Regions from separate parts of the Nocardia sp. NPDC058633 genome, predicted to be linked through region 3. Evidence: riboswitches for the same ligand, from Rfam matches in the RefSeq annotation. Region 3 holds a riboswitch; each other region holds the start of a gene.
What was found. A riboswitch is a leader RNA that binds a small molecule or an ion and turns the genes downstream of it on or off. The one in region 3 is predicted to bind S-adenosylmethionine.
Positions count from the first base shown of each region.

Region 1 (9,485 bases), on a different contig from region 3:
GCGGCCGCGACGAGGAACACCGTCGACATCGAGTCGGCGAATCCCACCTGGAAGGGCTTGGCCAGCTCGGGGTCGAGCTGCTGGATGATCGAGCTGTCCTGCAGCACCTTCCCGGCGGCGGAGGTGTCGTGTGCGAGCAGCCCCTCGGCCAGTGCGGCGTCGACCGGGTTCGTGCTCCGGGCACCCTCGATCACAGCCTGCTGATAGGCGGGGTCGGCGGCGGAGCGCTGCATCTGCTCGGTGATGTTCGGGGTGAGCAGGGAGAACAGGATCGACAGGAACACCGCGGCGCCGAGCGTGCCGCCGATCTGGCGGAAGAAGGTCGCCGAGGCGGTCGACACACCCATGTCCTTGGGCGGCAACGCGTTCTGCAGCGCCAGTGTCAGCGGTTGCATCAGGTTGCCGAGGCCGAAGCCGGTGGCCGCCATGAACAGCATCGCCAGCCACAGCGGGCTGTCGGCGTCGAGCAGGTGCAGCAGGAACAACCCGAGCGTCAGCATGATCGCGCCGATCACCGGAAAGGCCCGGTAACGACCGGTTTTCGAGATCAGCCGACCGGACAGGATCGAACCGATCATCAGCCCCAGCACCATCGGCAGCATCTGCAATCCGGCCTCTGTCGGCCCGGCGCCACGCACCACCTGCAGGTACTGCGGCAGCAGCAGCATCCCGCCGAACATCGCCGCGCCGACCACGAACGAGATCACCACGCCGAGCGTGAAGGTCACGTTGTCGAAGATGCGCAACGGGATCAGCGCCGCGTCGCCCATGAGCTTCTCGACCGCGACGAAGCCGACCAGTCCGATCGCGCCGATCAGGTAGCAGATCACCGAGTACGTACTACCCCAACCCCATTCACGCCCCTGCTCGGCGACGATCAGCAGCGGAACGAGCCCGACCGCCAGCACCACCGCGCCCGCGAAGTCGATGCGGTGGGTGGCGTGCGGCTTGCGCGGCAGGTGCAGCACCCTGGTCACCACCACCAGGGCGAGCAGCCCCAGCGGCACGTTCACCAGGAACACCCAGCGCCAGCCGGTGATGCCGAGGATGGTGTCCTGCCCGGCGAGCAGACCGCCCAGCACCGGCCCCAGCACGCTCGAAACGCCGAAGACCGCGAGGAAATAGCCCTGGTAGCGGGCACGTTCGCGGGGTCCGATGATGTCGCCCATGATGGCCAGTGCCAACGACATCAGCCCGCCCGCGCCGAGTCCTTGGAACGCGCGGAACGCGGCCAGCTGATACATCGAGGTAGCCAACGTGCACAGCAGGGAACCGACGATGAACAGGCCGATCGCCGTCAGGAAGAACGGCTTTCGGCCGAACATGTCCGAGAGTTTGCCGTAGAGCGGCGTACTGATCGTCGCCGTGATCAGGTAGGCCGTGGTCGCCCAGGCCTGGAGCGAGTAGCCGTCCAGGTCGTCGGCGATGGTGCGGATGGAGGTCGACACGATCGTCTGATCGAGTGAGGCCAGCAGCATGCCGAGCATCAAGCCGGACAGGATGGTGAGGATCTGGCGGTGCGTGAAGCCGGCGGGCGAGTCCACCGTGGGCACGGCTGTGGTTGTCACGAATCGTTCTCCGTCGAGATAGCGCTCAGAGCGTGCGGTCGGGCGAGCAGAGCCGCGCGGGTGTGGTCGTAGTCGTCCACGAAGCGGGTCAGCAGCCCGGCGAAACTCGCGCGGTCGGCCGATGACCATTGCTCGGTGATGGTCGCGATGCTGTCCTGCCTGCGCGCACGGATGCGCGCGGCCACCTCGCGACCTTCGTCGGTGGCTTGCAGCACGGTCGCGCGGCCGTCGTCGGGGTCGGCGGTACGCACCACCAGGCCCCGCTCGACCAGTTGCGCGACCTGCCTGCTCACCGTCGACGCGTCCGAATGCACCGCTTCGGCCAGCGCCCCCGAGCGCATCGCGCCGTCACACACCAGCCGGAACAGCACGACGAAACCGGCCGGGTCGATTCCCGAGCGGTCCTTGATCTGGGCCAGCGACCGGTCGCGCAGGCGATGCAGCCGGACGAGCTGGGACGCGATCACGTCGATCGCCTGCTCGAACTCGCTCATGTGCCACCTTTACTTGCATCAAACAATTAGTTGTGTGATGCAAGTATGTGGGCAGACCGGTTGCCGGGGCAACCGTTTGAACTACCTTTACTCGCCCTTGAACTCCGGGGTCCGCTTCTGGAACACCGCCGTCATCGCCTCGGTGAGGTCCTTCGACGCCAGGAACGCCGCGTTCCACGTCGACACATAGCGCAGGCCGTCGGCCACCGCCGGACTGGTCCGCTGCTCGAGCACGTCCTTGATGCCCTGCACCACCAGCGGCGGGTTGCCTGCGATCTCGCGAGCCATCGCGTGCGCGGCTGCCAGCACGGCCTCCTGATCGTCGAACACCTCGTTCACCAGGCCCATCCGCTCGGCGCGCACCGCGTCGATGTCCTTGGCGGTGAAGGCCAGCTCACGCAGATTGCCCTCGCCGATGATGCCGGGCAGCCGCTGCAGCGACCCGATGTCGGCCACGATCGCGACCTTCGCCTCGCGCAGGCTGAACTTGGCATCCGCGCTGGCCAGGCGGATGTCGGCAGCCGCGATCAGGTCGAGGCCACCGCCGATGCACCACCCGGAAACCGCGGCGATCACCGGCTTGGTGCATTCGGCCAACGCCGTCACCGACGCCTGCATCCGGCGGACCTCCTTGAGGAACTCCGTGCGCGGCGCCGCCTTCGCGTCGTCGGCCAGCACCGGCGCCAGTGTCCCCGCGGTCGCGGCCAGGTCGAGACCGTAGGAGAAGTGCTTGCCCGATCCCGTGACGACCACGGCCCGCACCTGCGGATCTGTGTCGAGCTCGGCGAAGACCTCCGGCAACTCGCGCCAGAAATCGGGTCCCATCGCGTTGCCCTTACCCGGCCCGGTCAGCGTGACCTGGGCAACGTTGTCGGCGATCTCGACGGTAAAGGCCTTCCATTCACTCATGCCCTGGATTATCGCCTGCCGTCCATCTCCTCGAGGCCCCAGCCCTGCGCACCTCGGATCCGCCACACCACCGAACCCTGCCCGAGGCGGGTCCGTCGCGCGACGGCGGACAACCAAACCTCGAAGTCTCGTTCCCAGACCCTCAGTAACACAGCACATTCCCCGCAATCCCTCTACTCTGGATGACATGCGCAGGTCGTCATTGCCGCCGGTCGCATGCCGGGTCGCGGAAACTCTCATCGCCCGCGGGCACCACGGCGTCATCGTCTGCCCCGAGACGCCGGCGCTCACCGCGGCCGATGCCGCGCGCGCCATGGGCGCCCACCCCACCGCGATCCTCACCGCCCAGGTCTTCCTCCTCGACAACGACCCCGTCCTGCTCCTGGTGGCCGATCACCACCGCGTCGACCTCGCCCGCACCGGCAAACGCCTCGAAGGCACCCTCACCCCCGCCCCCACAGCCCTGGTCGAACGCATCACGGGCCAGCCCATCGACGGCACCGCCCCCCTGGGCCACCCCACCAACCTCCCCACCTGGGTCGACACCGCCCTGGCCGCGCACCCTGAGATCTGGGCAGCCGGGGGGCACCCGAACACGTTGTTCCGCACCAACTTTCGCGAACTCGTCCGCATCACCGCGGGACTGCCTCTCGAGATCGACTGAGTCCGGTTTCCCCTGCCGTTCGCGTGGAGTCGGATCACACGGACACCGCGGGCGTGAGGACACCCCGCGAGCGCGGGCGTAGGTTGGGGCGGTGGGCGATGTGCAACCTTCTGAGACCGGACTGGTGGTTCCCGACGATCTGAGTGGGATCACCGCCGAGCAGTATCGAGCTTCGATGCGCCACTACCCGGCGGGCGTCACGGTGGTGACGCTCGGGGCGCAGAGCGGACCCGTGGGTTTCACGGCGACCTCGTTCGCCTCGCTGTCGCTGGAACCGCCCCTGGTGTCGTTCAACATCGCGCACAAGTCGTCGAGCATCGACGCACTGCGAGCCGCGGACTCGGTGGTCATCCATTTCCTGGGCGAACACCAACAACACCTGGCCCACCGCTTCTCCCGCACAGCAGCCGACCGCTTCACCGACCGCTCCCTCTGGACCACCCTCGACACCGGCGAACCAGTGCTGCACGGCACCCCCATCTGGCTGCGCACCACGCTGCACAAACTCATCGACCTCGGCGACCACACCCTCGCCGTCGGCTTGGTCACCCGCGTCCACGACCAAACCGAGGAGTCTCCCTCAGCAGCACCGCTGCTGTACTACAACGGCAAATACCACCGCCCCACCGCACTCGACACCTGATCGGATCGTCGACGTCGACCGGTGGGTGGCCCGCTCCGGCTAGTGCTGGTCCGGTGAGCGAGGCATACGACTGGTCGTGGTTGCGCGCCGGTGTTCCGGGTATAGACCTGGACACGTATCTGGCGCTGCCGGACGACCTCGCTCGGGTGATCGAGGTCAAAGACGGCCTGCTGGTGCACTGCGACTCACCCTCGCCGAATCACATCGCCATCGCCGACGTGATCAAACAGTCCCTACGGGAAGCGATCCGCAAACGCGGCACCGGGCAACCCTGCCTGAAGGCCAGCGGCGAACTGGACATGCTGGTCTCCGAGGTCCCGTTCAACTTCCGTCGCCCCGACGCCATCGTGTACCGCTGCATCGAAGACCCCCGCGACAAGTGGAAGACCACACCGACAGCGGGCGACACTCTTCTGGTCGTCGAAGTGGTATCTCCGGCGACGGTTACCGCCGATTGTGTGGACAAACGAGCGGAATACGCCCGTCTGGGTATCGAGCAGTACTGGATCGTCCGCATGGAGAACAACGACGGCCGCGTGAAGTCCATCGAGATCCTCCGCCTCAATACCGCAGGCGCCTATGTCACCACCGAAACCCGTTTCCGCTCCCACAGCTCCACCGCGATCGCGATCTCCGACCCACTCGACGTCACCATCACCTGGGACGCCCTCGACGCGGACCTCGACTGACATCCGTCGGACAACAGCTCCCAGCAGGCTGTTTGATCCGATCACCGGATATCGGCCGCCGAGAACAGTTCTCAACGGCCGACACTCGACTCGATATCGCGAACTACCGATTCAGCCGATCAGGCACGGGGCCGCGCCGTCGGGGGACGAGGCGGTGAGCGGGCGGGTTTCGGGGGTGGGGTTCCAGTGGCCGTCGGTGGCGGCGTAGGTCCAGGCGGGGCCGTCGGCGACCAGGGTGGCGACGGCGTCGATCAGGCGGTCGACGTCGGTAGCGGTGGTGCCGAGGCCGATGCTGGCGCGGAGGGCCGCATCGATACCCAGGCTCGCCAGGAGCGGATGGGCGCAGAATCGGCCGTCGCGGACGCCGATGGCGTGTTCGGCCGAGAGGTACGCGGCGACTTGACCTGGGGCGTAGTCGGCGAGGGTGAAGGCGACGATGCCCACGCAGTCGGGGCTGTCGGACCAGATGTTGACCAGGTTCACGCCGGGGATCGCGGCCAGGCCGTCGCGGAGACGGTCGGCCAGGAAGCGTTCGTGGGCGATCAGTTCGGCTGGTTCGATGGCGGCGAGCGCGTCGCAGGCGGCGGCAATGGCGGCCGCACCCAACACATTCGGCGAACCGCCCTCGTGCCGCTGCGGCGCGCAAGCCCATTCGACTTCGGCCACACCGACATCGCGTACCGCGCCGCCGCCGGCGAGATACGGCTCGCCCGCGTCGAGCCAGTCCCGCCGACCCACGAGCACACCCGATCCGAACGGCGCGTAGAGCTTGTGCCCGGAGAACGCGAGGTAGTCGATCCCCGTCTCGCGCAGCGAGATCCGCCGATGCGGAGCCAGCTGCGCGGCGTCGACGAGGATGCGCGCGCCGCACAGGTGGGCGATGGTCGCGAGGCGTTGCAGCGGCAGCACTTCACCGGTGACGTTGGACGCCCCGGTCACCGCGAGCAGCGCGGCGGGCTTGCTGCACAGCTCGGCGACGACACGGTGAATCGTCTCCTCGACGGTGTCGGCGGCCCGCACGACCCGCCGACCGCGCTCGGTCCACGGCAGAAAGTTCGCGTGGTGCTCGATATCGAGCACCACGGTCTCCCCCGGCACGCACCCGGCCAGCAGGTTCAGCGAATCGGTGGTGTTGCGGGTGAAGACCACCACCTGGTCGTCGTCGGCATCGAGGAAGCGGGCGACCGCGCCACGCGAAGCCTCGTAGCACTCGGTCGAGATCCGCGAGGCGTACCCCGCACCCCGGTGCACGCTGGCGTAGAAGGGCAGCAACTGCGAAATCCGGTCGGTGACCTGCTTCAACGCGGGCGCACTCGCCGCGTAGTCGAAGTTGGCGTAGGAACTGGTGCCGCCCTGAACGAGCGGTACGCGCAGGTCGGCGCCGGAAACAGCGGCGACGGCGCAGGTGGGGTCGATTATAGCAGTCATGACGAAATCCCGTCGGCTCAGGGACCCGCTCCAGAAGAGGTGGTCCGCGCTTGCCGCGCCCGATTCGGACGTCGGCCAGGTCGTCACCCGGAGCACCCCACCGCGGAGGAGGGTTGCCGACCAGCAAGCCGGGGCTGAACGCTGGTACTCGTGACCTAAACCGAGAGTGGCAGACGATCGCCGAACCTGTCAACCACCCGTTCGCGAGTCGCCGCGAACCGGCGGCACTTCCCTGCCTGTCCGAACGCTCGCCGAGGGCTGGGCGCACGCATCCGCCGAGTAGCTGGACAACGGTGGTCCGCAGGCCTGCTCCGCGATACGTACGCTGGGCTCGTGCAGGCCGAAATCGACCACATCATCGGTGAGTTTCCCCAGTTGACCGACTTTCGCGGCATTCGGGATCGCATCGAAAGAAGCGTTGCCGCAGGCGATATCGAGTTCGTCGTCGCACTGGGCAGTACCGCGGCGGCGACATACGGCGCCCGGAACTGGATCGTCGACGACTGCTCGAGAACGCTGCTGCACGCATCGACTCCGGAGAAGGTGGCGGCGGCTCTTCGGATAGTGGCGGCGACGAAGCCCGAGAAGAAGCAGGCGGGTCCACTGGCGGCGAGGCTGGCCGGGTCGCTCGAACCCGAGGATGCGATCGCCGCGTTCGCTCAGGCGGGTGCGGTGGGGCCGATCGCGGACGAGCTGCGTGCCTGCCTGCTACACGAGTTCATCCTGCGCGGCATCACCGTGACCGAGCACGATGAGATCCTGCGGTGGGCGAGTTCAGCGCACTGGTCGGGTCATCCGCTGCGCGCGCTTCCACTGGAACGCACGCCTTACGAGAACAGCCTTGCCCTGCGCCAATTCAACAAGCACGGTTCCAGTGTCGGGCTGCCGTTCTCCGCCGACGACTCCCCCGCGCTGAGCAGACACACCCGGCTCGCGCTCCCCCGCGCCGAGGAAACGACCGAGCCCGCGGTTGCCGCCCAGCTCGAGCAGGCTGTCGCGAACTGGCAGCGAGAATCCAACGGGCGCATCGAGGCCCGCACCTTCGCGCTCCGCAGCATCCCCGACCCGACCACTACCGCGGCCCTGCTGGACACCTTGTCGCTGGAGTGCCTGCGCGCCCGACACCCGTCGGCCACCGAACTGGTGGTCACCCCGTCGACACCCGCACGGGTCTGGTCGATCCTGTTCGCCGCCGCGGCCAACGGCGGCGCCTACAACTCCGGCGCGGGCGCCGCCTTCGGCCGTCTCCACGCCTGGCGGTCACTCGGCGCACTGTGTGGTGCGACCGAGTTCGACGCCGTCGACCACATCGCCCGCCTCGCCGAGGACTGCCACTGGTACACCTTCGAGGCCGATACCGCCTGGTTCGAGCGCGTCGCGTGGGATATCGGCATCGCCGTCCTCACCCCCGAGCCGACCCTGTCCGTCCTCGCCGCCACCGACACCGACTGACAGGTCCACCACGGCCGACGAGCCCGGTCGGCCTCGGCCCGCGGCGGTACCGCCCAGGGATGCGCCGGTCCGCGATCCCCCGCGGCCCGCCATCCCGGTCGGAGATTCAGCGCGACAATTGCCCCGAGTTGCCTGCTTACACCCAGTTCTCAACCATCTGATCACCCCATGATGGACACACGAGATGATTGGGCCACTCCACCATTTGCTAGAGTTCCTCTCATGTCCACGAACACGAACTCCGTCCGCGGCCTGCCGCGCTACCCGGTGTACGCGCTCGGACGGCTCACCAAGGCGCTGCACGCCGAGATCGACCTCCCGTTGCGCGATCACTGGGTGCTCACCTTCATCTCCGAAAACGCCGACCTGACGCAGAAGAAGGTGGGCGACGCGCTCGGTATCGACCGCAGCGAAGTCGTCCGCCTGATCGATGCGCTGGAACGCGCCGACCTGGTCGAACGCACCCGCGACGGCACCGATCGGCGCAAATATCGGCTCCGGATCACCGAGGCCGGGCGCAAGCAGTGCAAGCGCACCGACAAGCTGATCGCCGAGGCCACCGCGCGCGTGCTCAGCCGCCTCGACGAAGACGAACAGCGGATGCTGCACCGGCTGGCGGTCACCGCCCTCGGCGAGCTGCCGGAATCGCCGTCGTGATCAGCGCCGACGGCGCGCCTGTGGCTGCCGTCCGGCCATACCGACTCCGAGTACCGTTGGCATCTGGTGACCATCCTGTTTGCCCTCCGGTAACCCGATCATGAAACAACAGACACCACCGATGGGGGTCAACCGATGAGAGGTGGACTGAGCACGATGCTCGAGCCACGCACTGAGGTACCGGCGGTCCTGCGCGACCCGCTGTTGCGCGCGGATCTCGCCGCGCCGCCGCGCACCCTGGTCGACATCCTGACCAGCACCGCCCTCGCCCACCCCGACGCGCCGGCCATCGACGACGGCACCGTGGTGCTCAGCTACATGGAGTTGATCACCACCATCGAGGCCAGGATGGCCGAGCTCACCGAAGCGGGCGTGCGACCTGGCGACCGGGTGGGCGTGCGGATGCCGTCGGGCTCCGCCGCGCTGTACGTGACGATCCTGGCCGTGCTCTACTGCGGCGCCGCCTATGTACCCGTCGACGCCGACGATCCCGAGGAGCGCGCCAAGCTCGTCTTCGGTGAGGCCAGGGTGAGCGCGATCGCCACCGGCGAGGGCATCGAGTCGGCCACCACCGCCGAAGGCGAGCACGACTGGAACACCCTGCCAACCTCCGCCGACGACGCGTGGATCATCTTCACCTCCGGCTCCACCGGCACCCCCAAAGGTGTCGCGGTGACCCATCGCAACGCCGCCGCGTTCGTCGACGCCGAGGCGCGGCTGTTCCTACGCGAGGCCCCGATCGGCCCCGGCGACCGCGTGCTGGCCGGGCTGTCGGTGGCCTTCGACGCCTCCTGTGAGGAAATGTGGCTGGCCTGGCGCCACGGCGCCTGCCTGGTCCCGGCCCCGCGCGACCTGGTGCGCACCGGCGCCGACCTCGGCCCGTGGCTGATGCGACGCGAGATCAGCATCGTCTCCACGGTGCCGACACTCGCCGCGACCTGGCCCGCCGAGGCACTGGAGTCGGTGCGGCTGTTGATCTTC
Region 1 covers NZ_JBHXRA010000014.1:134,228-143,712, forward strand. The annotation lists gene ACFWUR_RS19975 (DHA2 family efflux MFS transporter permease subunit) at 1-1,568, opposite strand, end outside; gene ACFWUR_RS19980 (MarR family winged helix-turn-helix transcriptional regulator) at 1,565-2,062, opposite strand; gene ACFWUR_RS19985 (crotonase/enoyl-CoA hydratase family protein) at 2,150-2,971, opposite strand; gene ACFWUR_RS19990 (YbaK/EbsC family protein) at 3,159-3,635, shown strand; gene ACFWUR_RS19995 (flavin reductase family protein) at 3,811-4,278, shown strand; gene ACFWUR_RS20000 (Uma2 family endonuclease) at 4,332-4,967, shown strand; gene ACFWUR_RS20005 (aminotransferase class V-fold PLP-dependent enzyme) at 5,079-6,395, opposite strand; SAM riboswitch class IV at 6,437-6,551, opposite strand; gene ACFWUR_RS20010 (DUF6183 family protein) at 6,729-7,847, shown strand; gene ACFWUR_RS20015 (MarR family winged helix-turn-helix transcriptional regulator) at 8,070-8,504, shown strand; gene ACFWUR_RS20020 (Pls/PosA family non-ribosomal peptide synthetase) at 8,661-9,485, shown strand, end outside.
Region 1: it holds a riboswitch for S-adenosylmethionine, as region 3 does, so the genes downstream of both, ACFWUR_RS20005 (aminotransferase class V-fold PLP-dependent enzyme) here and ACFWUR_RS27665 (rhodanese-like domain-containing protein) in region 3, are expected to answer to the same signal.

Region 2 (9,485 bases), on a different contig from region 3:
CACTGCAAGGGTTCACCCGGCGGACGATCACCGAACACGATGGACTCGACCGGGCGATCGCCGAGGTACGACGGCGAGGCTGGGCAGCGGAGGTCGAAGAGCATCGCACGGGCGAAGCGGGGATCGCGGTCCCCATTCGAGCCAGAGGTGGGCTTGTCGTCGCGGCCATCGGTATCACCGGACCGGTTGAACGGTTGTGCGACAACCGTTTACAGGTTCACACCGCCGCGATAGAGCAGGTGCGGGCCGCTGCCCTCGCTGTGCACCGCGACTTGACGGCAGCGCAATGAGCTGGGCCATCGCGACTTTCGCTGTGGTCCAGCCGGACCAGCTCCCGAGCAGCGAGCCAGCTGCCCGGTGCCGGCCGAACACCACCCGACGGGCACGGCATAGTGGGTCCCCCATAATCGTGATTCCGTACCAGATAAGTCGCGAAACAGCACTTTTCACCGCTCAGTGCAACCATGGTGCGGCCGTCGCCGTGAAGACGCGCACCGACGACGAGAGCAGCTGCCGATGACTCAACGTTTCGTGCTGGCCATCGACCAGGGCACCACCTCGAGCCGCTGCATCGTCTTCGACCAGCACGCGCGGCTGGTAGGGATGGCGCAGCGAACCCATCGTCAGCATTACCCCAAGTCCGGATGGGTGGAGCAGGACGCGCTCGAGATATGGCGAACCGTGGAGCGGATCGTGCCCGCCGCGTTGCGCGATGCCGGGATCACCGTCGAGCAGGTCGCCGCGATCGGCATCGCCAATCAGCGTGAGACCACCGTCGTGTGGGATCGGCACACCGGGCAGCCGGTGCGGCTGGCCATCGTCTGGCAGGACGTGCGCACCGAAGACCTGGTCGACCAAATGAAGGAATTGCCCGGCGCCCAACGTATTCCGGAGTTGAGTGGTCTCCCCCTGGCGACCTATTTCGCCGCACCGCGCCTGCGCTGGCTGCTCGACAATGTCGACGGCCTGCGCGACAGGGCCGAACGCGGCGACGTCCTGTTCGGCACCATGGAATCCTGGCTCATCTGGAACCTCACCGGCGAGCACGTCACCGACGTCACCAATGCCGGGCGCACCCTGCTGATGAACCTCGCCACCCGCCAGTGGGACGCGGAACTGTTGCGATTCTTCGACATTCCGCCCGCCATGCTCCCCCGTATCGAACCGTCGACCGGCGATTTCGGCACCGCCCGCACCGTCGTCCCCGGCGTGCGGATCGGCGCCGCCCTCGGCGATCAGCACGCGGCCCTGTTCGGCCAAACCTGCTTCGCCCCAGGTGAAACCGAATGCACCTACGGCACCGGCGGATTCCTCATGATGAACACCGGCACCGAACTGATCCGCTCCGAACACGGCCTGCTCACCACCATCGGCTACCAGGTCGGCCCCGAACCGGTCTACGCGCTGGAAGGCCCGATCGCGGTCACCGGATCCCTGGTCCAATGGCTACGCGACATCGTCGGCCTGATCGCCACCGCCCCCGAAATCGAAACTCTGGCAAGCACAGTCGACGACAACGGCGGCTGCTACCTCGTCCCCGCCTTCTCCGGCCTCTACGCCCCCCACTGGCGCAGCGACGCCCGGGGCCTGCTCATCGGCCTGACCTCCTACGTCACCAAAGGCCACCTGGCCCGCGCCGTCCTGGAAGCCACCGCCTGGCAGACCCGCGACGTAGTCGAAGCCATGAACGCCGACGCGGGCTTACAAGCTCGATCCCTGCGCGTAGCAGGAGGAATGGCCTCCAACAATCTGCTCATGCAGATCATCGCCGATGTCCTGGACACCCCTGTGATGCGCCCGCTGGTCACCGAAACCGTCTCCCTCGGTGCCGCCTACGCGGCGGGATTGGCCGTCGGCTACTGGCCCGATCTCCAAGGGCTACGCCGCAATTGGAAGGTAGCCGCGCAATGGACCCCCGCCGCGGATCGCCGAATCCGCGACAACGAATACGAACGCTGGCAACGCGCCGTTCAACTCAGCGTCGGTTGGGCCCGCCCGGCCGACTAGAAACGCCGAGGAAGCGGTGGCTGGAGACTTATCAGCTGAAGAGTTCGTCGGTGCGGGTGGCGGTAACGGCTTGCGTCAACCATGCGTCGAGCTGGTCGATATCGGTACACGCCGCGAGTTGCGCCCGTTGCGCGGCCGACAGCTCGAGCCCGCGGGCCGTCAGTACGGTGAGCACCGCATGCGCGGCAGTCTCGACGACCTTCGCGTCCACCTCGGCGAGCCCCTCGGCGAGCCCCTCCTCGCGCCCCTTCGCCATGTACTTGGTCGCGATGCGGCCGCGGTATTGAGGCGTGCTCTCCATCAGTTCCTCCAGGCGTCGGCTTGCGACGACGGTCAACGCGTCGTCGACCAGATCAAGATACATTTTCGCATGTTCATCGTCGGTTTTCATCAGCCCGGCCAGGAACGCGGCAAGGACCTCCTCCATATGCGGACCCGCGCCGTGGGCGATCGCCGACAGTGTCGCGCGCTCAGGGCACCTTCCCGCCTCAGCTGGATCGGTCACGACGGGGAAACGGTCAGGGCCGAGCACCAGCGGTTGGATCACCGATCCCACGGTGTCGAGTTCGATCGGCTGTTCGGCCCACTTCGCGACCGCCCTACTCGGCGTCACCACCAACAGAACCACCGGGCAACACAGCCGCGATCGCAGCGTTGTCAGGTAGACCGGCCATTTCCAGCGGCGCACATCCGCCTTCGACAACTGCACCTCCACGCACACACCGAGAACGGGAATGTCGCGATCGTCATGAGTGCTGAGTGCCAGGTCACCGCGAAACTCCTTGGGCCCGACGTCGGTGAAGTCGCACGGCTCAGCCCGCATCTGGGACAGGCCCGGGAGCGGGATACCGAACTCCTCAGCCAGCAACGACGGGGCCAGCAGGAGATCGGTGCGGAACAGGTCAAGCAAACCTTCGTGCAGGTGGCTCGGCATGCGGGGCACCGTATGTCGAGGCGACGAAGGGTACCAATCGGTTACGGCGTGTTGTGTGCCGAGCGGCGTTGCAGGAACACCGTCAGGGTGAACAGGACGACGCCGGCTACCGCGAGGACGGCGCCGACCATCGCCGGGGCGGTGTAACCGAGGCCCGCGGCGATGACCAGGCCGCCCAACCAGGCCCCTGCGGCGTTGGCCATGTTCAAGGCGGCGTGGTTGAGGGCGGCGGCGAGGGTCTGGGCGTCGGCGGCTACGTCCATGAGGCGGGTTTGGAGGCCGGGGGCCAAGGACGCACCGGAGGCTCCGACGAGGAAGGCGCCGATCGCGGCGGTGACGGGGTTGTGCGCGGCCAGGACGAAGCCGGCCAGGATCACCACCATCGCGATCATGGCGACGAAGATCGAGCGGTCCACGCCACGGTCGGCGAGGATGCCGCCGCCGATGTTGCCGACGATCATGCCGACGCCGAACAGGGCCAGCACGAGCGGCACCGCGCCGATGGGCATGCCCGCGACGTCGGTCATGGTGGTGGCGATGTAGGTGTAGACGGCGAACATGCCGCCGAAGCCGATCGCGCCGACGGCCAGGGTGAGCAGCACCTGCGGGCGACGCAACGCACCGAGCTCGGTCAGTGGGTTGGTGATCTTCATGCTGGTCAGGGCGGGGACGTAGCGCCAGAGGGCGGCCACCGTCGCCATCCCGATCACGGCGACGACCACATAGGCGTCACGCCAGCCGAAGTGCTGACCGAGCCAGGTCGCGCCCGGCACACCGACCACATTCGCCACGCTGAGCCCGAGCATCACCGCCGCCACCGCCTTGGCCCGCTGCCCGACGGGGGCGAGCGTGGCGGCGGCCAGCGAGGCGACACCGAAGTACGCGCCGTGCGGGAGCCCGGACACGAAGCGGGCGAGCACGAGCGTGCCGAAGGTCGGCGCGAGCACGGTCCCGATATTGCCGACGGTGAACGCGACCATCAACACGATCAACAATTTCTTGCGCGCCACCCGCGCGCACAGCGCGGCGATCAGCGGCGCACCGACAACGACCCCGAGCGCGTACGCCGAGACCGCGTGCCCGGCCGAGGGCTCGGAGATATCGAAGGCCCGCGCGATATCGGGCAGCAACCCCATGGTCACGAACTCGGTGGTCCCGATCCCGAATCCACCCAGCGCCAACGCGAGCATCGCCGGGACATGCCAGCTGGTGCGTGGCTCGTCGAGGCGATCGGGAACGGCGATGGAGGAAGTCACGCTTCCATGCAACGGGGGTAGGTGCCCATTCGCTACCCGAGGAGACCGTGAGCTACCACACCCCGAACAAGAACGACCCGGCAAGCCACCCACTGATCTCGCGAGAACATGGGTAACTCACCGGGTCGAGCAAACCGAAACACCACCTGTCCGCAGGCCGCCGACGCAGATCTCACGTCACTCGAGCCTGGCCTGGAACACGGAGAGGCGGACAAGCGCACCTTCACAGCCGGGCGGGTTCGCGGTCGCGAACCGGGGCTATCTCACTTCAGAGCGCGAGCCAGGTTCACGTCGAGCGCGCCGAGGAATTCCTCGGTGCTCAGGTAGCCCTGGTCCCCGCCGACGAGCGCGGCGAGGTCCTTGGTCATCTGACCGCCCTCGACGGTCTTGATGACCACGTCCTCGAGCGCCTGCGCGAAGCCGATCACCTCGGGGGTGTTGTCCAGCTTGCCGCGGTGTTCGAGGCCGCGGGTCCAGGCGAAGATCGACGCGATCGGGTTGGTCGAGGTCGGCTTGCCCTGCTGGTGCTGGCGGTAGTGCCGGGTGACCGTGCCGTGGGCGGCTTCGGCCTCGCAGGTCTTGCCGTCCGGGGTGAGCAGCACCGAGGTCATCAGGCCGAGCGAGCCGAAGCCCTGGGCCACGGTGTCGGACTGCACGTCGCCGTCGTAGTTCTTGCAGGCCCAGACGTAGCCGCCCTCCCATTTCATGGAGGAGGCGACCATGTCGTCGATGAGGCGGTGCTCGTAGGTGAGACCCGCGGCGTCGAACTCGGCCTTGAACTCGTCGTCGAAGACTTCCTGGAAGACGTCTTTGAACATGCCGTCGTAGGCCTTGAGAATGGTGTTCTTCGTGGAGAGGTACACCGGGTAGTTCTGCTGCAGGCCGTAGTTGAACGACGCGCGCGCGAAGTCCTCGATGGACTTGCGGAAGTTGTACATACCCATGACGACGCCGCCGTCTTCGGGCATCTTCACGACCTCGTGGACGATCGGCTCGCTGCCGTCTTCCGGGGTGAAAGTCAGCGTGACGGTGCCCGCCTCGTAGACCTTGAAGTCGGTGGCGCGGTACTGGTCGCCGAAGGCGTGACGGCCGATGATGATCGGCTTGGTCCAGCCGGGCACCAGACGGGGCACATTGGAGATGATGATCGGCGCGCGGAAGATGGTGCCACCCAGAATGTTTCGGATGGTGCCGTTGGGCGAGCGCCACATCTTCTTGAGGCCGAACTCTTTCACCCGCGCTTCGTCGGGGGTGATGGTGGCGCATTTCACGCCGACGCCGTACTTCTTGATGGCATTGGCCGCGTCGACGGTGACCTGGTCGTCTGTCTTGTCGCGGTACTCGATGCCGAGGTCGTAGTACTCGAGATTCACGTCGAGATAGGGATGGATCAGCTTGTCCTTGATGAACTGCCAGATGATCCGGGTCATCTCGTCGCCGTCGAGTTCTACGACGGTGCCTTCAACCTTGATCTTGGACATGGATCTTCGTGTCCTCCTCGGTGGGTGCCCTTATTGCACGGCTAGGCGAACACGCTTGTGAGCGGACCCCAGCAGTTCCAACAGACAACGTATATGCCCCGCGTTGTCTGCGGGACGTGTGGTGCAAACAAGACGAGCGTACTGCTGTCCCGTACCTCACCGCGATGGGAGGGCCCGCTGTGCGGGACTCCTCGAAGCTACTCCGCCCCGGCGGCCACGTCGGCACCGATCGGGCCTTGACCGGCTACTGAGTAGTAACACAACTGAGTCCGCGCCCCGGGAGCGGCGGTGCGAGTCCGGTCGGCCGGGTCGGACCGTGCTCCGATCCGCTGTACACGACGACACGCCGAGGCCTGCCACACCGTCGAACGAGTGATCTGGGCGATGAAATGCGGGGGAAGTTTCCGCGCGCGGGCGATGTCCGGTTAACATGACGGCAAGGTCATGAGTACCAGCGCCAAGCCCCGGCTCGCTGGTCGGCAACCCTCCAGCTGCGGTGGGGTGCTCCGGGTGATGACCGGGCTCTCGAAAGTCGAGAGCAAGCGCGCACTGCAGGAGGCCCCCATGTGTTGTTGCCAGTCGATCCGACCCAGTTGACGAGATCCCCCGACTGACACCCACTGGAGTACGACATGACCGACTCTTCCCTGCCCGAGAACTGGTCCTTCGAGACCAAGCAGGTCCACGCCGGCCAGTCCCCCGACGCGAGCACCAACGCGCGGGCACTGCCGATCTACCAGACCACCTCCTACACCTTCCGCGATACCGACCACGCCGCGGCGCTGTTCGGTCTCGCCGAACCGGGCAACATCTACACCCGGATCATGAACCCCACCCAGGACGCGGTGGAGCAGCGAGTGGCCGCGCTCGAAGGCGGCGTCGCGGCGCTGCTGGTGGCCTCGGGCCAGGCCGCGGAGACCTACGCGATCCTGAACCTGGCGAGCGCGGGCGATCACATCGTGTCCAGCCCGCACCTCTACGGCGGCACGTACAACCTGTTCCACTACTCGCTGCCCAAGCTGGGGATCACGGTCTCGTTCGTCGAGGATCCCGATGATCTGGCGCAGTGGGAGGCGGCGATCCAGCCCAACACCAAGGCGTTCTACGGCGAGACCATCGCCAACCCCAGCAGCGCGGTGTTCGACATTCCCGGCATCGCCGGTGTCGCGCACGCGAACGGCATTCCGCTGATCGTGGACAACACCGTCGCCACCCCCTACCTGATCCAGCCGCTGGCGCACGGCGCCGACATCGTCGTGCATTCGGCGACGAAGTACCTGGGTGGGCACGGCGCGGCCGTGGCGGGTGTGATCGTCGACGGTGGCACCTTCGATTGGACCGTGCGCGACGCCGACGGCAACGCGCGCTTCCCCGGTTTCACCGAGGCCGATCCCAGCTACCACGGTGCGGTGTTCGCCGATCTGGGTGCGCCCGCGTTCGCGCTCAAGGCGCGCGTGCAGTTGCTGCGCGATCTCGGTGCGGCGGTCTCACCGTTCAACGCCTTCCTCATCGCCCAAGGCATCGAGACGCTGAGCCTGCGCGTGGAACGCCACGTCAGCAACGCCGAGAAGGTCGCGAAGTTCGTCGCCGAGCAGCCGGGTGTCGACGCGGTGTTCTACGCCGGCCTCGAGTCCTCACCCTGGTACGCGCGGGCCAAGGAGCTGGCACCCAAGGGCGCGGGCGCGATCGTCGCGTTCGAGCTGGCAGGCGGTGTCGACGCGGGCAAGAAGTTCGTGGACGCGCTCAGCCTGCACAGCCATGTAGCTAACATCGGTGATGTGCGTTCTCTCGTGATTCACCCGGCGTCGACCACGCACTCGCAGTTGACGCCCGGCGAGCAGCTGGCGGCCGGCGTGACTCCCGGCCTGGTCAGGCTCGCGGTGGGCATCGAGGGAATCGACGACATTCTGGCCGATCTGCGGGCCGGGTTCGCGGCGGCGACGACGTGACTGTGAGCACCGAATCGCCGATCGCCCGACCCGGAACCGGGGTGGCCCTGCTGCCGCCGCCGGACGGGCGAGTCGGTCTGGTCGCCATCGGGGACGTGACGCTGGAGAACGGCGCCGTGGTCGGTGATGTGCGGCTGGCGGTGCAACGCTGGGGCGAGCTCTCGCCCGCGCTGGACAATGTGGTGCTCGTCGAACACGCGCTCACCGGCGACTCCCATGTCGTCGGTGGGCCCGACGGGGCGCCCGGCTGGTGGGAGGGCATGGTCGGGCCCGGCGCGCCGATCGACACCGACGAGTGGTGTGTGATCGCGACCAACGTGCTGGGCGGTTGCAAGGGCAGCACCGGCCCGTCCTCGCTCGCCTCCGACGGAAAGCCTTGGGGCGCACGGTTTCCCGAGCTGACCATCCGCGATCAGGTGACCGCCGAGGCGCGCTTGTTCGAGGTGCTCGGGATCGAGCGGCTCGGCGCGGTCGTCGGCGGCTCGATGGGTGGCATGCGGGTGCTCGAGTGGATCATCGGCCTGCCCGAGCGGGTCTCGGCGGCGCTCGTGCTGGCCGTCGGCGCCCGCGCCACCGCCGATCAGATCGGCACCCAGACCACACAGATGGCCGTCATCGCCGCCGATCCCGACTGGCAGGGCGGCAACTATCACGGCACCGGCCGCGCGCCGATGACCGGCATGGGGCTGGCCCGGCGCATCGCGCACCTGACCTACCGCACCGAGAGCGAACTCGACCACCGCTTCACCAACACGGCCCAGGGCGACGAGGACCCGTGGACCGGCGGGCGCTACGCGGTGCAGAGCTACCTCGAGCACCAGGCCGACAAGCTGTGTCAGCGCTTCGACCCGGCCACCTATGTGCTGCTCAGCGAGGCCATGAACCGCCACGATGTGGGTCGCGGGCGCGGCGGCATCGCGGCCGCGCTGGCTTCGACGTCGGTGCCGTGCGTGGTCGGCGGGGTCGACTCCGATCGGCTGTATCCCCTGCACACCCAGGCCGAACTGGCCGAAGGCCTGCCGGGCTGCGCGGGGCTCGAGATCGTGCATTCCCGCGACGGGCACGACGGGTTCCTCACCGAGGCGGCCGCTGTGTCGAAGTTGCTCACCGAGACGATGCGCCTGGCGCGGGAGAACCGCTGAGGCGTCACGGCCCGGTCAGCAGGGTGACGATCGAGCGAACGTAGGCCTGAAGCCGTTCCCGCGGATACTCTCCCGGCTCGCTCACGGCCAGTCGGCCGAGCATCTCGGCGACGGTGAGGGTGGAGTTCGCGAGCAGTGGGGCATCCATGTCCGACCAGCGTGGCGACAGCGAAATGCCCATGCGGACCAGCGATTCCGCACGCTCGAGGATGTCGGTGCGCGAAGCCCGTAGGGCCGCACGGTATTCGTCGGGGGCACTGGCGGGCGTGGCCAGGATCAGTCGCCAGCGGGTCGGATTCTCCAGTGCCACACCGACGAACGCTTCGACCGTCGCCGAGGCGGCGGCCAGCGGATCGGTGTCGAGCAGGTCCTGCGGCAGCGTGTCGGCGATCTGCTCGAGTCCGCGTTCCCGTTCACGTTCCAGCAGCGCTTCGACGAGTTCGGCACGGGTCTTGAACACGGTGTACAGCACCGGTTTTCCGACACCGGCCTCCTGCGCGACGGCTTCCATGCTCAATTCGTGCAGTTCCATCCGGCCCAGCACCGCGAACGCGGCGTCGAGCAGTTGCGCGCGCCGCTCCCGCGGCGGCAGGCGCGGGGCATAGCGGCGTCGCGGTCGTTGATCCCGTGTCGCGGTCACACGCCCCACCTGCCTTTCCCTCCTGGAGGGTACCTCGCCGCAGACCCGTTCACACAAATCCTACGCAGCCGTTGTA
Region 2 covers NZ_JBHXRA010000024.1:39,337-48,821, reverse strand. The annotation lists gene ACFWUR_RS26890 (IclR family transcriptional regulator) at 1-290, shown strand, start outside; gene glpK (glycerol kinase GlpK) at 517-2,007, shown strand; gene ACFWUR_RS26880 (hypothetical protein) at 2,039-2,941, opposite strand; gene ACFWUR_RS26875 (MFS transporter) at 2,983-4,131, opposite strand; gene ACFWUR_RS26870 (NADP-dependent isocitrate dehydrogenase) at 4,461-5,678, opposite strand; SAM riboswitch class IV at 6,119-6,229, shown strand; gene ACFWUR_RS26865 (bifunctional o-acetylhomoserine/o-acetylserine sulfhydrylase) at 6,311-7,627, shown strand; gene ACFWUR_RS26860 (homoserine O-acetyltransferase) at 7,624-8,769, shown strand; gene ACFWUR_RS26855 (TetR/AcrR family transcriptional regulator) at 8,774-9,409, opposite strand.
Region 2: it holds a riboswitch for S-adenosylmethionine, as region 3 does, so the genes downstream of both, ACFWUR_RS26865 (bifunctional o-acetylhomoserine/o-acetylserine sulfhydrylase) here and ACFWUR_RS27665 (rhodanese-like domain-containing protein) in region 3, are expected to answer to the same signal.

Region 3 (9,485 bases):
CGCCACCGTTCACCTGCTAGAGAACGCCGAACCCATCCTCGAACGGCGCCGCCAACAGCTGCGCACCCAGCGCACCGCCCTGCTCGACGCCGTCGCCGAGGACCTGCCCGGCTGGCACATCGCGGTTGGTGCCGGGGGCATGTCGGTGTGGGCTCAGCTCCCGAGCCCGGTCTCCACCGCGCTGGCCGCCACCGCCCCCAACCACGGGGTGTTGCTCGCCGCCGGACCCCGTTTCGGCGTCCAGGGCGCCTTCGAGCGTTTCGTTCGACTGCCCTACACCCACCCCGAGGCCGACCTGCGCATCGCCGTCAAATCCATCGCCGCCGCCTACGACGCCCTCACCCCTCGCGCCGCCGACCCACTCCAGCCGCTCACCTGCTACTGAACGCGCACGGGTTGTGGCCCGTGGTTGCTTGCTCGGGGCGGACGGTTTCGTACCCCGCCCCGAACATGAACAGCACCGATGCCACCAACCCCACCGCGGTCAGCGGCACCGCGACCCCGGCGCGTTCGGACGGATAGCGAAACAGCAGCACCAGCAAACACAGCAGCGAGATCGCGGCGGCAAGGAGCAACCCGGTCGCGAGTCCGTTCAGCACACTCACCATCACCGGCACCGGCGCCTCACTGTGGCAACGGTTTTCGGCGGTCTCGGCGTTTCGGCCGTCGAAGAGTCCTTCAGCCAGGAGGAAGCACAGCACTGCGGCTCCGAAGGTGGTGACCGCGATGAGGGCGGCGAGCACCTTCGGTGGCGTTCGAGCGGTTCGGATCCTCGGGTGGCCGTCGATAGGGGAGAACTTTACCGACGACCACCCGGTAAATCAGTCAGCCCAGACCGTTTCGATCGGTGTCGCGATGGTCGGCGGGGGAGTGGGCGTGCCGCCGGGCGTGCGCGAGAAGCGCGGCGCGGGCGCGTGCTGGACCACCCCGTCGATCTCGATCAGGCCGGTACGGGCCACGATGTGCGGGTTCTCGGTGGCCTCGGTGAAGGTCAGCACCGGCGTGGTGCAGGCGTCGGTGCCGTCGAAGATCGCGGCCCACTCGTCGCGGGTCTTGGTCAGGAACTTGTCGGTGAACAGCTTGCGCAACTGTTCCTGACCGTTCGGGTCGATCTGCATCGGCAGACCTTCCGGATCGATCTCCAACCCGGCCAGCAGTTCGGCGTAGAACTGCGGCTCGATCGCGCCGACGGCCATGTACTTGCCGTCGGAGGTCTCGTAGGTGTCGTAGAACGCCATGCCGGTGTCGAGCAGGTTGGTGCCGCGCTCGTCGGACCACAGGCCGACCCCGCGCATGCCCCAGATCATGTGCGACAGGGAAAGCGCCCCGTCGATCATCGCGGCGTCGATCACCTGGCCCTTGCCGGAACTCTGCCGCTCCACCAGCGCGGCGAGTACGCCGAACACCAGGAACATCGAGCCACCGCCGAAGTCGCCGACCATGTTCAGCGGCGGTACCGGCCGCTCGCCTTTGCGCCCGATGGCATTGAGCACACCGGTGAGCGAGATGTAGTTGATGTCGTGTCCCGCGCGATCGGCGAGCGGGCCGTGCTGGCCCCAGCCGGTCATCCGGCCGTACACCAGGCGCGGGTTGCGGGCCAGCACATCGTCCGGCCCGAGGCCCATGCGTTCGGTGACGCCGGGACGGAAGCCCTCGAGCAGCACGTCGGCCTTCTCGACCAGGTCGAGGATTGCGGCGACATCGGCGGGGTCCTTCAGATTCGCCTCGACGATCGTTCGCCCACGCCACTGCGGGCGTTCCATGAAGCCGGGCAGCTGGTTCGGGCGCTGCACGCGCACCACGTCGGCACCGAGGTCGGCCAGTAGTAGCGCGGCGTGCGGGCCCGGCCCGATGCCGGCCAACTCGATGACCTTGATGCCCGCGAGGGGCCCCTGCTTGGCGGTGGACTCCGTGCTCACGCGGCGGACCTCAGTTCGTATCAAAGAATCGGTACGGTATTGACACTCTGACAATAGCGCTGGGGTGGCGGCTCGGGTAGAGCATGGGCGAGAATTCGCACGAGCGCGACTCGGCGCGGCAACGGGAGGACCGGTAGTGAGCGTGTGGGGTGAGGTCGTTGTCGGCCTCGTCGTTCTGGTCGGCATCGTCGGCGTGATCGTTCCGATTCTGCCGGGGGTGATCCTCATCTTCGCGGCGATCGCGGTGTGGGCGTTCATGACCGGCGGCACGACGGCCTGGACAGTGCTGGCCATCGCGACCGTCGCACTGGTGCTGTCCGGCGTCGTGAAGTACACCTGGCCGGGCAGGCGGATGCGCGAAGCCGGGGTGTCCAACCGTGCCCTGCTGGCCGGTGCGGTGCTCGGCATCATCGGCTTCTTCGTGATCCCGATCGTCGGCCTGTTCATCGGCTTCGTCATCGGCGTGTACCTGGCCGAGCTGTACCGCCTGAAGACCAACGACCTGGCCTGGCCCGCGACGCTGCACGCGCTCAAGGGCGTCGGCTTGTCGATGCTGGTCGAGCTGTTCGGCGCGCTGATCGCCGCCGGAGTGTGGTTCACCGGCGCGATTTTGAGCTGAGTAGAGGCGCAGGCGGACACGCCGGGTCGAGCCAGCTGGGAACCGACTACTCGACGACCGGCAACGGGCGGGTGTGCTCGCCCGCGCCGGGCAGTTGGTTGCGCGGGATCGGGATGGTCGGATTCTCCGCGCGGGGCGGCACCGGTTCCGTGCGGCGCACCGCGGGCAGCCGGTAGAACTCGCGGGCGTTGTCCTCGAGCACCGCGTGCACGTCCGCCCCGACCACCTGGGAGATCAGGTCCACATCGTGGTCCTCGAACGGTCTACCGGCGCGCGTGCCGGGTAGATCGCTGCCGAACATCAGCGCACCCGGGTTGACCGTGTGGATGCGCCGCAGCGTTTCGGCCACGTCCATCTCGACCCGGCCGAACCCGGTCGCCTTCACCCGCGCGCCGCGGTCCACGAGATCGAGCAGATAGGGCAGACCCTCCTCGGACATGCCGAGATGGTCGATGGAGAGCGCGGGCAGCTTCGAGATCACCGGTTGCAGCGAGGCCAGCATCTGACCGTCGATGTAGAGCTCGACGTGCCAGCCCGCCAGTTCGTGCGCGCGTAGTGCCTGCAACGTCATCTCGGTGATGTCGGCGGCGGCACGCTTGAGGTTGAACCGCAGGGCTCGCACGCCTGCCTTGTCCAGCTCGAGGATCTCGTCGTCGGTGGCGTCGAGATCGAGTCGGGTCACACCGACCCAGTCGGGACCGAGTGCGGACAGTGCTGCCTTCAGATATGTCTGATCCACGCCTTGGAAAGACGCGCTGACGACAGCACCGCCGCGAACGTCGAAGTGCCCCATGCGCTTTCGATAGTCATCGATCACGTAGGGCTCGGGGAGATATCCTTCGTTCTCGATCAGCGGGAACCGCGGATCGATGATGTGGACGTGGGCATCGAACACTTGTACAGAATGCCCTATCTTCGGCGCGCTGGCGCGCTCGCGTTCGCGGCCCCACCGGGACGGCCGCGGTCCGCCGCTTCGCGGCGGACCCTCCTCGAGGTCGGGTCGTGCGGGGCTGGGAGTGCGGTCATGGCGGACCTATGGTGTGGTCGGCGGCAGCTCAGGCCTTGTTCGGTTCGGACGCGCGCAGCATGTCCTCGCGCTCGACGACCTTCACGCGCTCACGGCCTTCGGGCTCGCCGAGTGCGCGCTCGTGGGCGTCGAGGCGGTACCAGCCGGCCCAGGTCGTGAACGGGATGCCCTTGCCCTCGAGGAATTCGGTGACGGCGTCGAGCTCGGGCTTGGGGGCCGGTGCGAAGGACTTGGCGTCGTCGAGCAGGCAGGCGATGGTCTCGTTGGCGTCGCCCTTGGTGTGGCCGATGAGGCCGACCGGGCCGCGCTTGATCCAGCCGGTCACGTAGGTGGCGGGCATGAACCGGGCGTTGCCCTCGGCGGTGTCGTCGGAGATCACGCGACCGGCCTCGTTGGGCACCGTGCCCGCCTGATCGTCGAACGGCAGCTGGGTCACGTTCTGCGACAGGTAGCCCACGGCGCGGTACACGGCCTGGATGTCCCAGTCGGTGAAGTTGCCGGTGCCCTTGACGTTGCCGGTGCCGTCGAGCTGGGTGCGCTCGGTCTTCAGGCCGACGACCTTGCCGTCTTCGCCGAGGATTTCCGAGGGGGACTCGAAGAAGTGCAGGAACAGCTTGTGCGGGCGGTCGCCGTGATCGCGGATGGCCCACTGCTCCAAGGTGTTGGCGACCATGTCGACCTGCTTGGAGTTGCGGCGCGCGGCTTCGGAGCCCTCGTCGTAGTCGATGTCCTCGGGATTGACGATGACCTCGATCGTCGGCGAGTGATCCAGTTCGCGCAGCTCGAGGGGCGTGAACTTGGCCTGCGCGGGTCCGCGACGACCGAAGACGTGAACCTCGAGGGCCTTGTTGCCCTTGAGTCCTTCGTAGACGTTCGGCGGGATCTCGGTCGCCAGCAGCTCGTCACCGGTCTTGGCCAGCACGCGCGCGACGTCGAGGGCGACGTTGCCGACACCAAGGACCGCGACCTTCTCGGCCTCGAGCGGCCAGGAGCGCGGCACGTCGGGGTGGCCGTCGTACCAGGACACGAAGTCGGCGGCACCGTAGGAGCCGTCGAGGTCGATGCCGGGGATGGCCAGCGCGCGGTCGGCGTTGGCGCCGGTGGAGAAGATGACCGCGTCGTAGAACTGGCGCAGGTCGTCGAGGGTGATGTCGGTGCCGTAGTCGATGTTGCCGAGCAGGCGCACCTGGTCCTTGTCGAGGACCTTGTGCAGGGCGGTGATGATGCCCTTGATGCGCGGATGGTCGGGGGCGACGCCGTAGCGGATCAGGCCGAAGGGTGCCGGCATGCGCTCGTAGAGGTCGATGCTCACGTCGGCATCGGACTTCATCAGGGCGTCGGCGGCGTAGATACCGGCCGGTCCCGCGCCCACGATCGCAATGCGAAGCGGGCGAGTAGCTGCACTCTGTTCGGTCATGTCTACGCGCACCCTTTGGTCGAGAACTGATTTGACGGCGTCGACTTAGCTTAGGCTAAGTCGATTATCCGACTTACTGGCAGCTGCCATCGACGTCGGCAGCAGCCGCAATCAACGCGATTCTAGCTGCGGCATCGCGGCCACCCGGCGCGCGGTGTAGCTGCCCGCGCGGGTCTGTCAGGATTACAGCATGAACGAGGAGCAAACAGGCTCGGATGACCAGCCCGTCGTGGTGGATCAGACCGACAAGCGTTCCATCGTCCCGTTCGTCGCGGCAGCGGTGGTGGCGATCATCGTGCTCATCGGCATCGTGCTGGGCGGACTGCTCTCACCCGCTGAGAAAAATGTCACAGAGGCCGACCGGCTAGCGGCCGCCGTCACCAACTATATCGACGCCCGCTCGCGCAGCGACCTGCGTCCGCCGACCGGGGTGGCCTGCCCCGGCTTCGACGAGGAGACCTCCGGCCTCGGCGAACAGCTCGGTGGCCCGAAATCCACTGTCACGATCGACGGCAAGGGTTTCGAGAACGCGACCGTCAACGGCGATCGCGCCAAAATCGACGCGACCGTGGTGGTCGACGGCAACCGCTCGACGTTCAACTGGAAACTGACCCGCGTCGACAGCGCGTGGCTGGTGTGCACCTTCTGAATCGTTTGACACGATGACCGGTGCCGAGGCAATCTCAGATCGCAAGGTCATGAGTGCCAGCGTCAAGCCCCGGCTCGCTGGTCGGCAACCCTCCTCCGCGGCGGGGTGCTCCGGGTGACGACCTGGCCGTGTGTTCCGGAGTTCCGGCACGGCAAGAGCGGATTCACGCAGGAGGATCGACATGACTTACGCCGGCGACATCACCCCTGAGAAGGCGTGGGAGCTGCTCACCGAGCATCCCGGTGCGGTACTGGTCGACGTGCGCACCGAAGGCGAGTGGGCACACATCGGCATCCCCGACACCAGCTCCATCGAACGCCCGGCCCACTTCATCGAATGGGTCGACGGCACCGGCACGCGCAACCCGGAGTTCGGCGCGCAGCTCGAGCAGGCCCTCGCCGACCGCCCCGACGACGCGCCGGTGGTGTTCCTGTGTCGCTCGGGTCAGCGCTCCGCGCACGCGGCGAACCTGGCGACGGCGGCGGGCGTGGCACCGTCCTACAACGTGCTCGACGGTTTCGAAGGCGGACCCGACGCGTTCGGTCAGCGTGGCAGCACCGGTTGGCGCGCGGTCGGCCTTCCGTGGCGTCAGGCATAAGGAGAAGAGCATGATCACCGGTGGTTCGTTCGACAAGCCACTGCCCGAAGGCGTGGGCCCGGGCACGCTCGGTGTGCGTGGCGGCCTGCGCCGTTCCGGCTTCGACGAGACGTCCGAGGCGCTGTACCTGACCTCGGGTTTCGTCTACGAGAGCGCCGAAGCCGCCGAGGCCGCGTTCACCGGCGACGTCGAGCACTACGTCTACTCGCGCTTCGGCAACCCGACTGTGGCGATGTTCGAGGAGCGCATCCGCGTGCTCGACGGTGCCGAAGCGGCCTTCGCGACCGCGTCCGGCATGTCGGCGGTGTTCACCGCGCTCGGCGCGCTGCTGAAGGCGGGCGACCGGCTCGTGGCCGCCCGCAGCCTGTTCGGCTCCTGTTTCGTGGTCTGCAACGAGATCCTCCCGCGCTGGGGCATCGAAACCGTCTTCGTCGACGGTGACGACCTCGAACAGTGGGAGCAGGCCCTCTCGGTCCCCACCCAGGCGGTCTTCTTCGAGACCCCTGCCAACCCGATGCAGACCCTCGTCGATGTCCGCAAGGTCACCGAACTCGCCCACGCCGCGGGCGCGAAGGTGGTGCTGGACAACGTCTTCGCCACCCCCCTGCTCCAGCGCGGCTTCGAACTCGGCGCCGACGTGGTCGTCTACTCCGGCACCAAGCACATCGACGGCCAGGGCCGCGTCCTCGGCGGCGCCATCCTCGGCGCCAAGGACTACATCGATGGCCCCGTCAAAACGCTGATGCGCCACACCGGCCCCGCGCTGAGCCCCTTCAACGCATGGACCTTGCTCAAGGGCCTGGAAACCATGCCGCTGCGCGTGCGCCACTCCACCGAATCGGCCCTGCGGGTGGCCGAGTTCCTGGAGACCAACACCTCGGTCGACTGGGTGAAATACCCCTTCCTGCAATCACATCCACAACACGCGCTCGCCAAGGAGCAGATGACCGGCGGCGGCACCGTCGTCACTTTCGCTCTCGCCGGCGACGACGGCAAGAAGCGAGCCTTCGAGGTCCTCAACCGCCTGCGCATCATCGACATCTCCAACAACCTCGGCGACGCCAAAACCATGATCACCCACCCTGCCACCACCACCCACCGAGCCATGGGCCCGGAAGGGCGCGCGTCGATCGGCTTGTCCGACGGGGTCGTTCGCATCTCGGTGGGCCTGGAAGACCTCGAAGATCTCCTCGGGGATCTCGACCACGCCCTCAGCTAGTCTCGAATATCCGCGCGATGACCAAAGCTGTTCGCTTCCAACGATTTACACTGCGACCATGACTTCTGGGGGAGTCGCACAACCTGCGACGTCCTACTATCCGACGCTCCTGCGCTCGGTGTCGATGATCGCGCTGTCGGCGGTGTTCGTCGCGCTGGGCGTCTGGATCGTGTTCTCCGATGACGCGCCGCTGTTGGCGCTGATCTCGGGTGTGCTGTGCATCCCGCTCGGACTCGGCGCCGGACTCTTCTTCGTCGGCCGACTGGTCCGGCGCAGGCCGGAATTGGTCTTGACCGAGGATGGACTCGACCATCGCCAGTCCGGTCGCTTCGCGTGGGACGAGGTGTCGCACGCGCGAATATTCGTCCAGCGCACCTCGGCATTTTCCACAATGCGTTACGTCCAACTCGGTCTGCACGACCCGGAGGCGTACTTCGCGCGAAGTACGCGCCGGATTCGCTTGCTGGCCAAGCTCAATCAGAAGCTCGGCTACGGCACAGTGAACCTGCCGGAATCCATGCTGGGCGCGTCCGCCGAACAGGTACTGACCGCGATGTGTCACTACCGACCGACCTTGCGCATCCTCCCGTAACCAGCACCACACCAGATCGATGACGGGCACAGGGCCGAACGCGGACGCTCGCGTGCGACCCTGCTGCGAAAACCCTTGTCGCCCTTCCTCGGTGCGGTGCTCTCAGCCGAGCGCGCGCAGGCGGGGCCAGGTATCGGCTGGATTCACTGCCTGGCGGCGTCCAGAATCGCGATGGCCTCGTCGATCGGATCGATGACGAAAAGTTCGGTTCCGGTGTCGGTGTCGATACGCAGACGTGTGCGGAGGCCGCCGCTGAACAGGCCGCCATCCGGGCTTTGCTGCCCGATGGCGCGCAGTTGGGTCAGGGGCGCTTCCCAGCGTTTGCCGCCGGTGATCGCGTCGAGGTGATTGGGTACGAAGAGCAGTCGGGTTTCGGTCAGGTGGAGGCGTCCGCCGACGGCTCTGCTGCCTTGTGTTCGATTGGCGAGTTTCTGCCAGACGACGTTCTCGGTGGCGTTCAGCGCGGGGCTACCGATCCACAATCCCATGGTTCGTGTCCTTGTGTCGTTCCGGTGTTCGTCACCGTGGATCGATCTCTGGCCGGGCGCCGTTAATCGCGCCCGGTCAGAGGTTTGAGCCGACCGGTCTCAGCCCAGTGCGCGCAGGCGGGGGGCGAGGTCTCGCTTGAACAGATCGAGGAAGCGGAGCTGGTCCTGGCCGGGGGCGTGGAAGACCAGGTGGTTGAGCCCTGCGTCGAGGTATGGCTTGATCTTGGCGACGGCCTCGTCGGGGTCGCTGGCGACGATCCAGCGCTTGGCGACCTGTTCGATCGGGAGGGCGTCGGCGGCCTTCTCCATTTCGATCGGGTCGGTGATGTCGTGCTTCTGTTCGGGGGTCAGCGAGAGCGGGGCCCAGAAGCGGGTGTTCTGGAGTGCCAGTTCGGGATCGGTGTCGTAGGAGATCTTGATCTCGATCATCTTGTCGATCTCGGCGACGTCGCGCTCGACCTTGGCGGCGCCTTCGGCGACGGCGGGCAGCAGCTTCTCGGTGTAGAGGTCCATGCCCTTGCCGGAGGTGCAGATGAACCCGTCGCCCGCTCGGCCCGCGTACCGGGCGACCACGGGGCCGCCCGCGGCGATGTAGACGGGGATGCCGCCCTTGGGAACGTCGTAGATGGAGGCGCCGACGGTGTGGAAGTACTCGCCGTCGAAATCGACGCGGTCGCCGGTCCACAGTTCGCGCATCATCTTCACCGCTTCGCGCAGGCGGGCGAAACGCTCCTTGAAATCGGGCCATTCGCCCTTATATCCGGTGGCGATCTCGTTGAGCGCTTCGCCGGTGCCGACCCCGAGCATCACCCGGCCCGGGTACAGGCAGCCCATGGTGGCGAAGGCTTGCGCGATCACGGCCGGGTTGTAGCGGAAGGTGGGGGTGAGCACGGAGGTGCCGAGCTGGATGCGCTCGGTGCGCTCGCCGACGGCGGCCAGCCAGGCCAGCGAGAACGG
Region 3 covers NZ_JBHXRA010000027.1:8,169-17,653, forward strand. The annotation lists gene ACFWUR_RS27630 (PLP-dependent aminotransferase family protein) at 1-385, shown strand, start outside; gene ACFWUR_RS27635 (hypothetical protein) at 372-743, opposite strand; gene ACFWUR_RS27640 (CaiB/BaiF CoA transferase family protein) at 822-1,919, opposite strand; gene ACFWUR_RS27645 (DUF456 domain-containing protein) at 2,056-2,538, shown strand; gene ACFWUR_RS27650 (amidohydrolase family protein) at 2,585-3,433, opposite strand; gene ACFWUR_RS27655 (FAD-dependent oxidoreductase) at 3,594-4,982, opposite strand; gene ACFWUR_RS27660 (hypothetical protein) at 5,173-5,631, shown strand; SAM riboswitch class IV at 5,677-5,795, shown strand; gene ACFWUR_RS27665 (rhodanese-like domain-containing protein) at 5,813-6,229, shown strand; gene ACFWUR_RS27670 (O-succinylhomoserine sulfhydrylase) at 6,240-7,448, shown strand; gene ACFWUR_RS27675 (STM3941 family protein) at 7,507-8,040, shown strand; gene ACFWUR_RS27680 (hypothetical protein) at 8,184-8,528, opposite strand; gene fgd (glucose-6-phosphate dehydrogenase (coenzyme-F420)) at 8,628-9,485, opposite strand, start outside.